DNA from 2 places in the Geodermatophilus sp. URMC 63 genome. Region 2 is predicted to be linked to the other one. Evidence: predicted binding sites of a transcription regulator. Region 2 holds the regulator's gene; the other holds the start of a gene.
The links. The regulator LexA, encoded in region 2, represses DNA repair genes until DNA is damaged. The targets are predictions, from matches to a motif close to TCGAACANNTGTTCGA.
Positions count from the first base shown of each region.

Region 1: a site for LexA is predicted at 3,401-3,416, ahead of ACWIZO_RS21265 (DUF222 domain-containing protein). Genes of this name have one in related genera too.

Region 1 covers NZ_CP199956.1:4,359,344-4,366,810, forward strand. The annotation lists gene ACWIZO_RS21260 (DMT family transporter) at 136-1,068, shown strand; gene ACWIZO_RS21265 (DUF222 domain-containing protein) at 1,168-3,396, opposite strand; gene ACWIZO_RS21270 (GNAT family N-acetyltransferase) at 3,498-4,193, opposite strand; gene boxC (2,3-epoxybenzoyl-CoA dihydrolase) at 4,330-6,057, shown strand; gene boxB (benzoyl-CoA 2,3-epoxidase subunit BoxB) at 6,060-7,467, shown strand, end outside.
Region 2 covers NZ_CP199956.1:5,401,586-5,409,052, reverse strand. The annotation lists gene dapF (diaminopimelate epimerase) at 1-591, shown strand, start outside; gene ACWIZO_RS26190 (hypothetical protein) at 588-791, opposite strand; gene hflX (GTPase HflX) at 944-2,419, shown strand; gene ACWIZO_RS26180 (phosphatase PAP2 family protein) at 2,570-3,328, shown strand; gene ACWIZO_RS26175 (hypothetical protein) at 3,375-4,430, shown strand; gene lexA (transcriptional repressor LexA) at 4,479-5,270, opposite strand; gene ACWIZO_RS26165 (LysM peptidoglycan-binding domain-containing protein) at 5,557-6,192, shown strand; gene ACWIZO_RS26160 (hypothetical protein) at 6,327-6,980, shown strand.

The DNA.
Region 1 (7,467 bases), 1.0 Mb from region 2:
GCACCGTGCCACGGGAGGTCGACCTCGACCCGCCCGACGGTGGGGTGCGCGAGCCGCCGCACCGGCTCGGCGAGCGCGTGCGGCACGGCGCCGGGAGTCGGCAGTGCCCGCTCGGTGACGCACCGGCCCGTCGGCGTGACTGACCTCCCGGTGACCGCGCCCGGCCGGTCGCGGGTGCAGCGCCTGGGCGCCCCGTCGCTGTTCGTGCTGCTGTGGAGCACCGGCTTCGTCGGCGCCCAGTCCGGCCTGCCCTACGCCGAGCCGCTGACCTTCCTGGGACTGCGGATGGTGTTCGCCGCGACCCTGCTGGCGCTCGTCGCGCTCGTCCTGCGCGCGGAGCTCCCCTCCCGTCCGGCGCAGTACGGCCACTCCGCGGCCGTCGGCCTACTGCTGCACGCCGGGTACCTCGGCGGGGTGTTCGTCGCGGTCTCCCTCGGCGTGCCGGCGCCGGTGTCGGCGGTCGTGGTGAGCCTGCAGCCGGTGCTCACCGTGGTACTGGCCGGTCCGGTGCTGGGCGAGCGGGCGGCGCCGCGGCAGTGGCTCGGGCTGGCGGTCGGGGTGGCCGGCGTCGCCGTCGTCGTCTGGCCCGGCCTCACCGCCGCGGCCGGGCAGGCGGGTTCGCTCTCGCCGCCGGGCCTGCTGGCCTGCCTGGTGGCGCTGGCCTCGGGCACCGCCGGCACCGTCTACCAGAAGCGGTACGGCACCGGCGTCCCGATGCTGTGCGGCACCGCCGTGCAGTACGCCGCCGCGGCGGTCGTGCTGCTGGCCGGCGCGCTGGCCACCGAGGAGATGACGGTCCGCTGGACCGGGGAGTTCGTCCTGGCCATGGTCTGGCTGGTGCTCGCCCTGTCGCTCGGCGCGGTCCTGCTGCTGCTCCTGCTGCTGCGGCGGGGCACGGCCGCCGAGGTGTCGAGCCTCTTCTACCTGGTGCCGCCGGCCGTGGCCCTCGAGGCCTGGCTGCTGTTCGGGACCGTGCCGGCCGCGGTGTCACTGGCCGGCATCGCGCTCACCGCCGTGGGTGTCGCGCTGGTGGTCGCCCCCCGCCGCCGGCCGGTCGCGGCCGGGTAGCCCTGCGCGCGACGGGCGGCTCGCGCCTCGTGCGATCGGGCGCCGCCGGTCCCGACCGGACGTCGTCCCTCGGAGTGACCGGGACCGCGCCACGTGTGCTCAGAACGGTGGTGGGGTGGTGACCGCGGTCAGGCCGGTGGGTGTGGTGACGGTGAGGGTGCCGTCGGGGGTGAGGGTGTGGGTCCAGCCCGGTGCCTGGTGCTTGCCGCGGTGGTGGGTGGTGCAGAAGCCGGCCAGGTTGGCCGCTGAGGTCTCCCCGTGCGGGTGGGGCGTGGCGTGGTCGAGCTCCCCGGCCCTGGGGACGCGGCGGCGGCAGCCGGGGAAGCGGCAGTGCCGGTCGCGGGTGCGCAGGAAGCGGTCCAGCGCCGCGGCGGGCCTGTAGCCGACGGTGGGGGCGGGCACGGTCAGGCCGGGGCGGGCGCTCAGGTCGTGGCCGCAGGTCTGGGGCCGACGGCGGCAGGCGCGGGTGCCGCAGTGGGCGGTGCGGTGCAGTGCGGGCAGGTCGGTGAGGACGAGCAGGGCACCGCTGACCGCGTCGGTGAGCGCGAGGCGAGGGTGGTCGGCCAGTCCGCCGCCGGCGGTGGTGGCCAGCAGGGCGGCGAGGTCGGCGCGCTGGGTGTCGGTGGCGGCGGCCAGCGCGCCGAGCGCGTCGGGGGCGGTGGTGACCTGGCCGGCGGGGCTGGTCTGCCAGGCGGTCTCCTCGGCGGCGTCGGCCCGTTGCGCGGTGGCCACCATCCGCTGGGCGGCGCCCAGGGCCAGGCGGGCGGTGTGCACGGCTGCGGCGGCGTCCTCGACGGCCCGGTCGGCCGCCGCCCACCAGCCGGAACCGCCTGGAGACGCACCTGTGCTGTCGCCGCCGTGCGGCGTGGCGCCTCGCGCTCGACTGCACGAGGAGCAGAAGTCATCGGGCCGGTCCCGGTGGTCGGCGCCGATCCCGTCGGCGGCTTCGGCGTCGAGCCGGTCCGGGTGGTCGGGCTCCGGTCGGCTCGCCTCGTCGGCGGGGTCAGGTGGCCACCCCGGTGTCCAGCCCGGGTCGCCGGGTGCCGCGGCATCGCTGGGCGCCGGGTCGTCGCCGAAGGCCTGGCGCACCAGCTCGTCGAGCCAGCGGTCGAAGTCCGCATCGCTGAGCTCCGCGGCGGCCCGTTCGACCGGACCGCACTCGACGTCGGTGGGCTCCGCGGAGTCCACCGGCCCGGCGACCACGGGCGCGCTGGTGTCGACGGGCTGCTCAGCACCCGTGGTCTCGCCGGCACCCCTGGTCTCGCTGGTGCCGGTGCAGCCGGGACCAGCGGCGAGCGTCATGCCGGCGTCGGCGGCGGGATCGGCGGTGTCCGCGCCGGTGGCGTCCGGGTCGGTGTCGGCTGCGTGACCTGTGGGGTCCAGGCCGGCGAAGGCTCGGGCGAGCTGGCGGGCCATCTCCGCGGGCACCAGCTGCCCGTCGACCTCACCGACACCGTCCCCGCCCAGCAGGGTTTGCACCGACGCGACAATGGTCAGCAGCACCTGCACCGGCGGCAGCTCGCCCTCGCCAGGGCGCAGCACCAGGTCCATCAGGCAGTCCACCGTCTTCTGCCCGCGGCTGCGCGTGTCGGCCGGGTCGGGGTCGAGGGCATCCACACAGGCCGCCAGCGCCCGCACGAACGCCTGCGCCTCCGGTGTGGTGCACACCACCGTGACCGCCGACATGCCCAGCGTGCGCTCGGCCCGCACTGACACCCCCCGCTGCCGCAGCGCCCGGGCCAGGTCCCGGGCGGCGTCGCGGGCGTCGTGCCTCGCGACCACGCGCCGCACCCGCTCGCCGAGCTGCACCGGGGTGGTCACCCGGTGCCGCCTGGCCATCCAGGCCAGCAGCTCCGCTTCGATCCGCCCGCGCAGGGCGTCATCGGCGATCGGGGCCACGTGCTCGAGCAGGCACCACAGGTGCCCGGCGTGCAGCAGCCCGGACTCCAGCGCAGCCAGCACCCGTGGCAGCCGCTGCACCAGGATCAGGGACCGTTCGAGCTCGGCCTCGGCGCGCTGCGCGGTGACGCCCAGGGCGACCGTGAGCTCCTGGGTGGCCCACTCGCTCACCGGGCGCAGTACGTCCGCCCGCGCCGCCCACCGCTGGGCCGACATCGCGCCACGCTCACCCTGCGCCCGGTCGGCCGAGGCCGGCCGGGTCGCGGCGAACGCGGCCAGCGCCCGCGCGCGGCGCGCGGTCTGGCGGGAGATCTCCCGCTCGGCGGCCTGCACCTCACCCAGTGGGCCGGCCGCCCAGCCCACCGTGGGAGCGGCGGTGTCGTCGGTGCGCGGCGCGTCGAGCACCTCACCCGCCGACCCCACCGCCATGCGTTCGATCATACGTTCGAACACTCAGGTGAGCAACACCTGTGGACGACGAAGGCGCAGCTCAGGGCCTCGTGCCGACCGGGACGAGGCCGCGCCGAACGTCAGTACCGGTGCTGCTCCGGGTCGACGTAGCCGCCGCTCCCCTCCTCGCCCGGCCCCCGGTCGGCCCCCACGGCAGCCGGCTCGGAGGACGACCGCGGCCGGCTCGCTGCCCGTTCGCGCTCGGCGAGGTAGCGGGCCTGCCGGTCGCCGGAGGGCGGGGCGGCCACGCCGGTGCCCGGCCGCCCGTCCTGCCGCTGCCCGACGTCACGCCCACCCGCGCCGTCAGCACCCGCCGCGTCAGCACCCGCGTCGTCCCGGCCGGCGCCACGACCGCCGACCTGCTTGCGCAGCCGGCCGTCCTCGGCCGCGGAGAACCCGCGGCGCTCCAGCCAGGCCGTCACCGCGGCCCGCTCGGGGTGGGTGTCGCGGACCACGTTGAGCACGTAGTTCAGGCCGCGGGCGGCGGCCTCCTCCTCGAGGTGGCGCATCACGAACAGCCCGACGCCGGAGCCGCGCGCGCCCGCCTCGACGGCGAGCAGCACCTCCGCGTCACCCCAGACGTCGTCGAGCCAGCCGTAGCCGACCACGGCACCGTCGCGCTCGACACGCCACCAGTCGCTGGACAGCCGTTCGCCCGGCCGGCGGGCCTCGGTGCGGAAGACGCCCTCGGGCACGGAGGCGAAGACCCGCTCGCGGTCGGCGTCCCACCGGGGGTCGTCCTCGTGCACCCACCGCAGGGTGTGCGCAGCGGTCACCGAGACCTCCGTCGACGTCCGTGGTCTGCGCCACATGTCTACAGCCGAGGCGTTACTTGCGCGAGGTCGTGTAGCACGACACGATGGTCGCGGCAGGCCCTCCGGGGCCGATCCGCCCGCATCCTCAGGAGGCGCCGTGACCACCCTCGACGACCGTTCGACGACGGCGGAGGGACCGGCCCCCGTCGCCGAGCCGGCCGCGACCACCGAGGTCTCCTTCGACACCTCCCCCGAGCGCTACCGGCACTGGCGGCTGTCGGTCGAGGGCGAGGTCGCGACCCTCACCCTCGACGTCGCCGAGGACGGCGGGATCGTGCCGGGCTACGAGCTGAAGATGAACAGCTACGACCTGGGCGTCGACATCGAGCTGCACGACGCGCTGCAGCGGATCCGGTTCGAGCACCCCGAGGCCAAGGTGGTCGTGGTCACCAGCGCCAAGGAGCGGATGTTCTGCGCCGGCGCCAACATCAAGATGCTCGCGGCGTCCCCGCACAGCTGGAAGGTGAACTTCTGCAAGTTCACCAACGAGACCCGCAACGGCCTCGAGGACGCCTCGGCCCACTCCGGGCTGCGCTCCATCGCCGCGGTCAACGGCACCGCCGCCGGCGGCGGCTACGAGCTGGCGCTGGCCTGCGACGAGATCGTGCTCGTCGACGACAACTCCTCGGCGGTCTCCCTGCCGGAGGTCCCGCTGCTCGGCGTGCTGCCGGGCACCGGCGGCCTGACCCGCGTGGTCGACAAGCGCGGCGTCCGCCGGGACCTGGCCGACGTCTTCGCCACCACCGCCGAGGGCGTCCGCGGCGAGCGCGCCGTGCGGTGGCGGCTGGTCGACGCCAGCGTCAGGGCCCGCGACTTCGACGCCGAGGTCGCCCGGCGGGCCGCCGCGGCCGCCGCCGCGTCGAGCCGGCCGGGTGCCGGCACGACCGGCGTGGCGCTGACCCCGCTGCGCCGCGCGGTCGACGGCGACACCACCCGCTACGAGCACCTCCGCGTCGTCCTCGACCGCGACTCGGGCACCGCGACGATCACCGTGCTCGGCCCCACCGCAGTCCCCGGCAGCGTCGAGGAGCTGCAGGAGCAGGGCGACGCGGCCTGGCTGCTGGCCACCACCCGCGAGCTCGACGACGCGATCCTTCGGCTGCGGACCAACGAGCTCGCCGTCGGCACCTGGCTGCTGCGCACGGAGGGGAACGTCGCCACGGTCGCCGCCTACGACCGGTTCCTGCTGGCCAACCGGGGGAACTGGCTGGTCAACGAGACGATCGGCTTCCACCGCCGCACGCTGAAGCGCCTGGACACCACCAGCCGCAGCCTGTTCGCGCTCATCGAGCCCGGCTCCTGCTTCGCCGGCTCGCTGGCCGAGATCGCCCTCGCCGCCGACCGCCAGTACATGCTCGAGGGCCGGTTCGAGGACGACGAGCGCCCGGAGCCGGCGGCGGTCATCCGGCTCGACGAGTTCAACACCGGGCTGCTGCCGATGGGCAACGGCCTCTCCCGCCTGCAGGTCCGCTTCCTCGGCAGCGCCGACGAGCTGGCCGCGGCCGAGGCGGCCGTGGGCCGCGACCTGCCGGCCACCGACGCGGACGGCCTCGGCCTGGTGACCAGCACGCCGGACGACATCGACTGGGAGGACGAGGTCCGCCTGGCGATCGAGGAGCGCGCCAGCTTCTCCCCCGACGCGCTCACCGGCATGGAGGCCAACCTGCGCTTCGCCGGCCGCGAGACCCCGGAGACGAAGGTCTTCGGCCGGCTCACCGCCTGGCAGAACTGGATCTTCCAGCGGCCGAACGCCGCTGGGCCCGAGGGAGCACTGCGCCGCTACGGAACCGGCAAGCGCGCCGACTACGACAGGAAGCGGGTCTGACCATGACCACCACCGAGTCCACCCCGCAGAGCGGCACGGTCACCGGGGACGCCCCCACCCCCACCGGGCCGCTGTCGCGCATCGACTACAGCGAGCGGATCCCGAACAACGTCAACCTGGCCGGCGACCGCAAGCTGCAGCGGGCGCTGGAGGGCTGGCAGCCGAAGTTCCTCGACTGGTGGAAGAACCTCGGCCCGTCCATCCCGACGCACGACGTCTACCTGCGGACGGCGATCGCCGTCGGCCGCGACGGGTGGGCGCACTTCGACCGAGTGCCCATGGAGGAGTACCGCTGGGGCATCTTCCTCGCCGAGCGCGACCCCGACCGGAAGGTCAACTTCGGCGACCGCAAGGGCGAGCCGGCCTGGCAGGAGGTGCCCGGCGAGCACCGGTCGGACCTGCGCCGGCTGATCGTCGTCCAGGGTGACACCGAGCCCGCCTCGGTCGAGCAGCAGCGGCACCTGGGCATGACCGCGCCGTCGCTCTACGACATGCGCAACCTCTTCCAGGTCAACGTGGAGGAGGGCCGCCACCTGTGGGCGATGGTCTACCTGCTGCACGCCTACTTCGGGAAGGACGGCCGCGAGGAGGCCGAGCAGCTGCTCAAGCGCAACTCCGGTGACTTCGACTCCCCGCGCATCCTCGGGGCGTTCAACGAGGAGACGACCGACTGGCTGTCGTTCTTCATGTTCACCTACTTCACCGACCGGGACGGCAAGTACCAGCTCGGCACGCTGAAGGAGAGCGGCTTCGACCCGCTGGCGCGCACCTGCGAGTTCATGCTCAAGGAGGAGGCGCACCACATGTTCGTCGGGACGACGGGCGTGCAGCGCACCGTCCAGCGGACCGCGGAGCTGATCGAGGAGCACGGCACCGACGACATCTGGTCCCACGGCGGCATCCCGCTGTCGGTCATCCAGAAGTACCTGAACTTCCAGTACTCCGTCTCGATGGACCTCTTCGGCTCCGAGACCTCCTCCAACGTCGCGGCGTACTACACCGCCGGGCTCAAGGGCCGCTGGATGGAGACCCGCCGCAAGGACGACCACCAGCTGCACGACCTGACGATGGAGGTCCCGGTCGTCGAGGACGGGCAGCTGTCCACCCGCACGGTGCCGATGCTCACCGCGCTCAACCTCGACCTGCGCAACGAGTACGCCGCCGACTGCGAGAACGGCGTCCGGCGGTGGAACCAGGAGCTGGAGGACGCCGGCCTGGAGCAGCGGCTGTACCTGCCGCACCAGGGGTTCAACCGCAAGGTCGGCGCCTTCGCCGGGCACCACGTCACGCCCACCGGCGAGATCGTCGACGAGGCCACCTGGCAGCAGCGGGTCGGCGAGTTCCTGCCCACCGCCGAGGACCGGGCCCGCGTCGCCGAGCTGATGGTGCCGCACTACGAGCCCGGCGAGT
Region 2 (7,467 bases):
CACGTGCTGGTCGCCGAGGGGCTGCTGGACCGCGCGGCCTGCGCCGACGGCGTCCTGGTGGGCACCCGCGGCGGGCCGCGCCGGGTGGGCGCCGGGGCCGACGGCACGTACTGGGTGGACATGGGTCCGGCCCGGCCCTTCGGTCGCAGTGCGGCGACCGTGGCGGGGCGGGTGTTCCCCGGCCAGGCCGTCTCGATGGGCAACCCGCACCTGGTCTGCGCCACCGACGCCGACCTCGACGCCCTGGACCTCACCGCGCAACCCGTGTTCGACGCGGGCGTGTTCCCCGAGGGCGTCAACGTCGAGTTCGTCCAGGTGCTCGCCCGGCCGGCCGAGGGCGCCGACGCCCACGTCCGGCTGCGGGTGCACGAGCGCGGCGTGGGGGAGACCCGCTCCTGCGGCACCGGCGCCTGCGCCACCGCCTACGCCGCCCTGGCCGGCGGGTCCGACGGGCCGCAGCACGGCACGGTCGTCGTCGACGTCCCCGGCGGGCGGCTGACGGTCGACGTCTCCCCGGAGACGACGGTGCTGCACGGCCCCGCCGTCGTCGTCGCGACGGGGCAGCTCACCCGGGAGTGGCTCGGCTCCTAGGGGGTGTCCGGGGTGTCGGCGCGGGTCTCGGGCTCGTCGGTCGGCGCCTCGGGCTTGTCGCCGGGGCCCACGTTCCCGGTGCCGCGGGGCTTGCCGGCCCCGGTGTCCTGGTCGGCGCCGCCGAAGAGGTTGCGCGGCACCTCCAGACCGACCGGGTCGCGGCCGGGGTCGTCGGTGCCCTCGCTGCTGCTGGTGCTCACGGGTGCCTCCCTGGATCGTGGTCGTCGTCTCGCCCGTACCCGGCTCCCCGCGGGATGCACCTGACCCGTTCCGGTGTTGTTCCGGCCGTATGACGACTGCAGAGACGACAACCCAGGTGACCGTGGACGGCGTGCGTGTCACGCTGGACCCGATGACGACCGCACAGAACCGCGCCGTGCTCGCGGACGCGCAGGACCGGGCCGAGCGCGCGCAGGCCGCCCGTCCCGCCCCGGCCGGCCAGTGGGACGACGACGACACGACCGGCTCCTACGACCTCGAGGCCCGTGGCGCGCTGCGCCGGGTGGCGGGGCTGTCCACCGAGCTCGCCGACATCAGCGAGGTCGAGTACCGGCAGCTGCGCCTCGAGCGGGTCGTCCTCGTCGGCGTCTGGACCGAGGGCACCCAGGCCGACGCCGACCGGTCGCTGGCCGAGCTCGCCGCGCTGGCCGAGACCGCCGGCTCGGAGGTCCTGGAGGCCGTGAGCCAGCGGCGCGACAAGCCCGACGCCGGTACCTACGTCGGCTCGGGCAAGGCCGCCGAGATCCGCGACATCGTCGCCGCCAGCGGCGCCGACACGGTGATCTGCGACGGGGAGCTGACCCCGGGCCAGCTCAACGCGCTGGAGAAGATCCTCAAGGTCAAGGTGGTCGACCGGACCGCGCTGATCCTCGACATCTTCGCCCAGCACGCCACCAGCCGGGAGGGCAAGGCCCAGGTCGAGCTGGCGCAGATGCAGTACATGCTGCCGCGCCTGCGCGGCTGGGGTGAGTCGCTGTCCCGGCAGGCCGGTGGCCGCGTCGCCGGCGGTGGCGGCATCGGCACCCGCGGTCCCGGTGAGACCAAGATCGAGACCGACCGCCGGCGGATCCGGTCGCGGGTGAGCAGGCTGCGTCGCGAGATCGCCGGCATGGCGACCGCGCGCGCGACCCAGCGCTCGGGCCGCGACCGCCACGCCGTGCCGAGCGTGGCCATCGCCGGGTACACCAACGCGGGCAAGTCCAGCCTGCTCAACCGGCTGACCGGCGCCGGCGTGCTGGTGGAGAACGCGCTGTTCGCCACCCTCGACCCGACGGTGCGGCGTGCGCAGTCGCCCGAGGGCCGCGAGTACACGCTCACCGACACCGTCGGCTTCGTGCGGCACCTGCCGCACCAGCTCGTCGACGCCTTCCGGTCGACGCTCGAGGAGGTGGCCGGTGCCGACCTGCTGCTGCACGTCGTCGACGGCTCCGACCCCGACCCGCTCGGCCAGATCGACGCGGTGCACGTGGTGCTGCAGGAGATCGACGCCGCGGCGGTGCCCGAGCTGATCGTCGTCAACAAGGTCGACGCCATGACCGAGGACGACGTGCTGACCCTGCGCCGCGCCCTGCCGGGCGCGGTCTGGGTCTCGGCCCGCACCGGCGAGGGCATCGAGCGGCTGCGCGAGATCGTCGCGACCCGGCTGCCGCACCCGGACGTCGAGGTCGAGGTGCTCGTGCCCTACGACCGCGGTGACCTGGTCGCCCGCGTCCACCGCGACGGCGAGGTGCTCAGCGAGCAGCACGAGGCGTCGGGGACCCGGCTCTCCGCGCGGGTGGACGGCGGCCTGGCCGCCGCCCTCGAGCGGTTCGCCGTGCCCGTCGGCTGACCGGTCCTCCCCGCTCCCGCCGCCCGGGTGCCCGGCTCCGCGCCGGGCCCCGGGCGGCTCGCCGTCCGCCCTCGCTGTCCGCCCTCGCCGTCCGCCTCGCCGCCGGGCGGCCGAGGTCACGGACGGGTCACGGGCCGGTACCGTGACCCGATGACCAGCGGCGTGGTGCGGCGCCGGGACGGCGCACCGGCCGGGGACGGGCCCGGCGAGCCCGCCGCCCTGCCCGGCCGCGTGGTCACCCCCGGCCGCCCGCCGTGGTGGCTGCTGCTCGGCGCCTTCCTCGTCGCGTCCGCCGTCACCGTGGACCTGCTCAGCCGCGGCTACCTCGAGTGGGTCGACCTGCGGGTCTCCGAGGTGGTCAGCGGCTGGGACCTGCGCGACTCCCCGGCCTACTGGCCGGTCTGGGCGGTCACCCAGATCGGCGGGCGCGGCACCATCCTCGCGGTGCTGGCCGTCCTGGTCGGCTGGCTGTGCGTGCGGCGGCGGACGCTGCTCCCGCTGGTGCGGGTCCTCACCGCGCTGGCGCTGCTCACCGTCGTCGTCTACGCGTTCAAGTTCGGCACCGGGCGCACCGCCCCGGCCTACCCGGGGTCGTTCTTCCACCGCGACGGGGCCTCCTATCCCTCCGGGCACGTGGCCAACGCCGTGCTCATGTGGGGGGTGGCCCGCTGGCAGGCGGTCGAGTACCGGCTGGGTCCGCGGGTGCAGCGCACGCTGTGGTGGCTCAGCGTGCTCGGGCCGGTGGCCGCCGGTGTGGCCATGGTGTCGCTGGACTTCCACTGGGTGACCGACGCGGTGGTCGGCGCGGCCGTCGGCCTCCTGCTGCTGGGCGTGGTTCACGCACTGGACGCAGCCGTGCTGTCACGCTGGCCTCGTGCGCGAGCCGGCCGTCCGTCCGCGCGGTCGTGACGCGCGTCGCGGGCCCGTTCCCGGCCGTCGCAGGGCCCGCCGCGGGGTGGCCGCCCGCGTCTACCTGGCCCTGACGCCGGCCCTGGCACTGGCCGTGACGCTGGCCGGTGCGCCGTCCGCCGGTGCCGAGGAGCCGGCCGCGGGGTCCGTCCGCTGCCAGGTCACCGATCCGCGGCTGGCCGAGCTGTCCGGTCTGGTCGACGTCGGTGACCGGCTGGTGGCGACGGCCGACGGCGGCGACCAGGTGGCGGTGTACGTGCTGGACGACACCTGCCAGGTCGTCGACGTCGTGACCGCCCCGCTGGACCCCTACGACCCCGAGGACCTCGCGGTCGGCCCGGACGGCACGGTCTGGCTGGCCGACACCGGGGACAACAACGGCACCCGGGCCACCGTCGCGCTCATCGCCCTGCGTCCCGACGGCGCCACCGCGCTGTACCGGCTGACCTATCCCGACGGCGCGCACGACGCCGAGGCGCTGCTGCTGGCCCCGGACGGCACCCCGTACGTGGTCACCAAGGAGGTCCTGGGCGCCAGCCACGTCTACCGGCCGGCCGCGCCGCTGGTCGACGGCGGCACCGTCGGGCTGGCCGACGTCGGCACGGTGTCCTTCACGCTGACCGGCACGCCCGGCGGCCCGGTCGGGCGTGCCGGCCAGTTGCTGGTCACCGGTGGCGCGGTCGCGCGCGACGGCAGCCGGATCGCGCTGCGGACCTACACCGACGCCTACGTCTGGCCGCTGGCCGGCTCCGACGTCCCGGGCGCGCTGGCCGGCGAGCCCGTGCGCGTCGCGCTGCCCGCGGAGCCACAGGGGGAGGCGGTCGCCTTCACCGCCGACGGCGGCGCGCTGCTCGTCGCCGGGGAGGGCGTGCCCGGCGACGTCACGCTGGTCCCGGTGCCGGCTGCCACCGCCGCCTCGACGCCGGCTGCGCCGTCGGCCCCGGCCGACCCGTCGCTGGCGGGACTGCTCTCCGGCGACGGTGGCGGCCCCTCGCCGGTCACCGCCGGGCTGGTGGCCGCTGCCGTCGCGGCCGTCCTCGTCTGGATCGGCGGGCGGCTGTGCCGGCGGCGCGACCTGGCCGGCCCGCCCGTCGGTCGCTGACCGGCCGACCCGCCCCCACGGGGTGGCCGGCCGGCGAGCGGTGCGGGGTCAGACCCGGCGCAGCACCGTGACGACACGGCCGAGGATGGTCGCCTCGTCGCCCGGGATCGGCTCGTACGCCGGGTTGTGCGGCAGCAGCCACACGTGCCCGTCGCGGCGCTTGTAGGTCTTCACCGTGGCCTCGCCCTCGAGCATCGCGGCCACGATCTCACCGTTCTCCGCGGTGGGCTGCTGGCGCACGACGACCCAGTCGCCGTCGCAGATGGCCGCGTCGACCATCGAGTCACCGGCGACGCGCAGCATGAACAGCGTGCCCTCGCCGACCAGCTCGCGGGGGAGGGGGAACACGTCCTCGACCGCCTGCTCGGCGAGCACCGGGCCACCGGCGGCGATCCGGCCGACCAGGGGCACGTAGGTGGGCGTACCGGTGTCGGCCGCGGAGGCGCCGGCGGGGGCGCCGGTGGGGGCAGCGGCGGGAGCGGCGGCCTCGCCCGGCGTCTCACCGGGCAGCCGGACGTCGAGCGCTCGGGGGCGGTTGGGGTCGCGCCGCAGCCAGCCCTTCTTCTGCAGCACCGAGAGCTGGTGGGCGACCGACGACGCGGAGGACAGGCCGACGGCCTCGCCGATCTCGCGCACCGAGGGCGGGTAGCCGCGGCGCTCGATCGAGTCGCGGATGACCTCGAGCACCCGGCGCTGCCGCTGCGTCAGGCCGTCGCCGGCCTCCGTGCGGTCGGGGAAGGTGCGGACCGCGCCGGTCTCCTCCCCACCCGCGCCGCTGCCCGCGCGGCGGGACGTCCCGCCGGTGCGTGTGCGCTGGCCGGTCCCGCTCGTGCCCGCCACGTCTCCTCCTCGCCGGCCGTGTCGCCACGGCCCTCGTGTCCTGCTCCTGCCCGGCCGCGGCTCCTCGTTCGGGACCGCCGGCCGGACGGGACCGCCTCGGCGCCCGGAGGCGACGGCGGACGGGTGCTGGTCGGACGGTAGCGCCTCGGAGCCGGTACTTCAAACGTGTGTTCGAAATCGCCGGGAGGTGTCGGGGTCGACCCCGTCGGCGGGTTGCGCTAGGAATCGCACAGGCGTTCGATCGAACAGGCGTTCGACCGGATGACACCGACGAGGAGGAGTGGTCATGGGCACCGTGCGGCAGGACGTGCTGGAGTTCGACGCGACGGTCCAGGTCCCGTGGCGGCCGTCGCTCCGGTCCGCGGCCGGTGGCGGTGTCGGTGCCGGTGGCGGAGGTGTGGCGGCTGTCGACCGCCCGGCCCGGCCGGCAGCGCCCGGAGCCCTGCCGGGCTCCGGCCCGCGTGTCGGCGGGCACCTGCGCCCCGTCCCCGACCACCCGGCCGCCGCGGGCGTGCGCACCGCCGGGCCGGCCTCCGAGCGGCCCGGCGCCCGGCGCGACCCGGCCCGTCCGAGCGGGCGGCCGCTGCGTTCCGGTACCACCGGTGGCCCCGTCCGCGGCGGCTGCGCGCCGGCCGCCGTGCGGCTGACCCGGCGGGGGCGGCGCCTCGTCGCCGTGCTCGCCCTCGGCGGAGCGGTCGGCCTGGGCGCCTGGCTCGCGCCGCTGGTGGGCGGTGCCGGCGGCGGCCTGCGGCTCGCGGGGGAGAGCAGCGTCGTCGTCGAGCCGGGCGACACGGTGTGGTCGATCGCGGGGGAGGTCGCCGCGGACGGGGACGACGTGCGCGTCGTGGTCGACGCCATCGAGGAGCTCAACGACCTCCGCGGCTCGTCCGTCGTGCCCGGGCAGGTCCTGCAGTTGCCGTGAGCGCCGGCTGCGGGGCGGCCGGGTCGGCCGCCGAGCTCCGGCAGACATGGACGAGAGGGCGGCGGCGAGTTCGTCAACCCTCCGCGCGAGGTCGCTCACGGACCGGAGCCTCGCCGGCACCTACGGTCGAGGACGTGTCAGCAGCCGTGAGCAGCCGGGCCGCAGTCGTCTTCCGCTCGCCGCAGGACGTCGAGGTGTGCGTGGACGGCGGCTGGGCTCCCGGCGCCATGCTGGGCTGGCGGCACGACGAACGCGGCGGCTGCCAGGCGCAGGTGCGGTGGCGCGACGGAGGCGAGCCGACCTGGGTCGACCTCGCCGGTGTGCGCCTGCCCGAGCGGCACCTGTCCCTCGCGCACACCGGGACGCCGGCCGAGTCACCGACCGCCGACACCGGCGATCGCGACCGGCAGGACGGCTCACCCCGTCCCGACGCGACCGTCGTGATGGCCGCGGTGCAGCCGGCACGCCGCACGTTCCGTGCCGGCCGCCGGCACGGCGCCGACGGCACCGCCGAGCAGCCCGCCGTCGGGTCCGCCGCAGCGGGCCGCCACCGGGCGCCCGCCGACGGGTCCGCCGGTGCAGGCCGGCACCGGGCGCTCACCGCCGAGATGTCGGCGGTCGCCGTCGGCACCCCCGCCGTTCCGGACGGCTCCGGCGCCTCCGCGGGGTCCTCCGCAGCGTCCTCCGCTGAGGTCGGGGAGCCGGACCTGCTGACCCGCCCGATCCGCCTGAACGACCTGGCGTCCCACCCGCGCGGCGGGCGTCCCGCCGTCCGCCGCCCGGTCTGAGCTCTCCGTCCCGGCGTCCTCGCCGGTCGCGGCAGGTCCGGGTCCCGGTACCGGGCGGGGCCTCCGCGAGCGCCTCCACCGCCGACCGACCCGCCCTCCGGCGGTGCCCGTGCGCGCGTTCCATACGCCCCTTCCACCCTCTCCCGCACGCCGACACGCGGGGGCCCTCGGCGTGTCGTGTGACGGGTGGGAATCATGCTCGCGCCTGGTCACCGGTGGGTTGCGAGCACATCTCGGTGGAAGAGACACGCCCGCGTTCGGCTTGCAGATGTAGTGGAGCCCGGCCTAGGGTCCCCCTACATCTAGTAGTTGCTTCAACGGGAGTCCTCCACAGGTCGTCCTCAGGACTTCCCCGTGGCATCCACCGGATGTCCCCAGGGGGGTCCACAGACGCGACCCCGAGGGGCGATCAGCGGTCGCCGGCGCGGCCGCCCGGGACCGGTCACCGGTCCCGGGCGACGGGCCGGTCGCGGAGGGAGGTGAACCG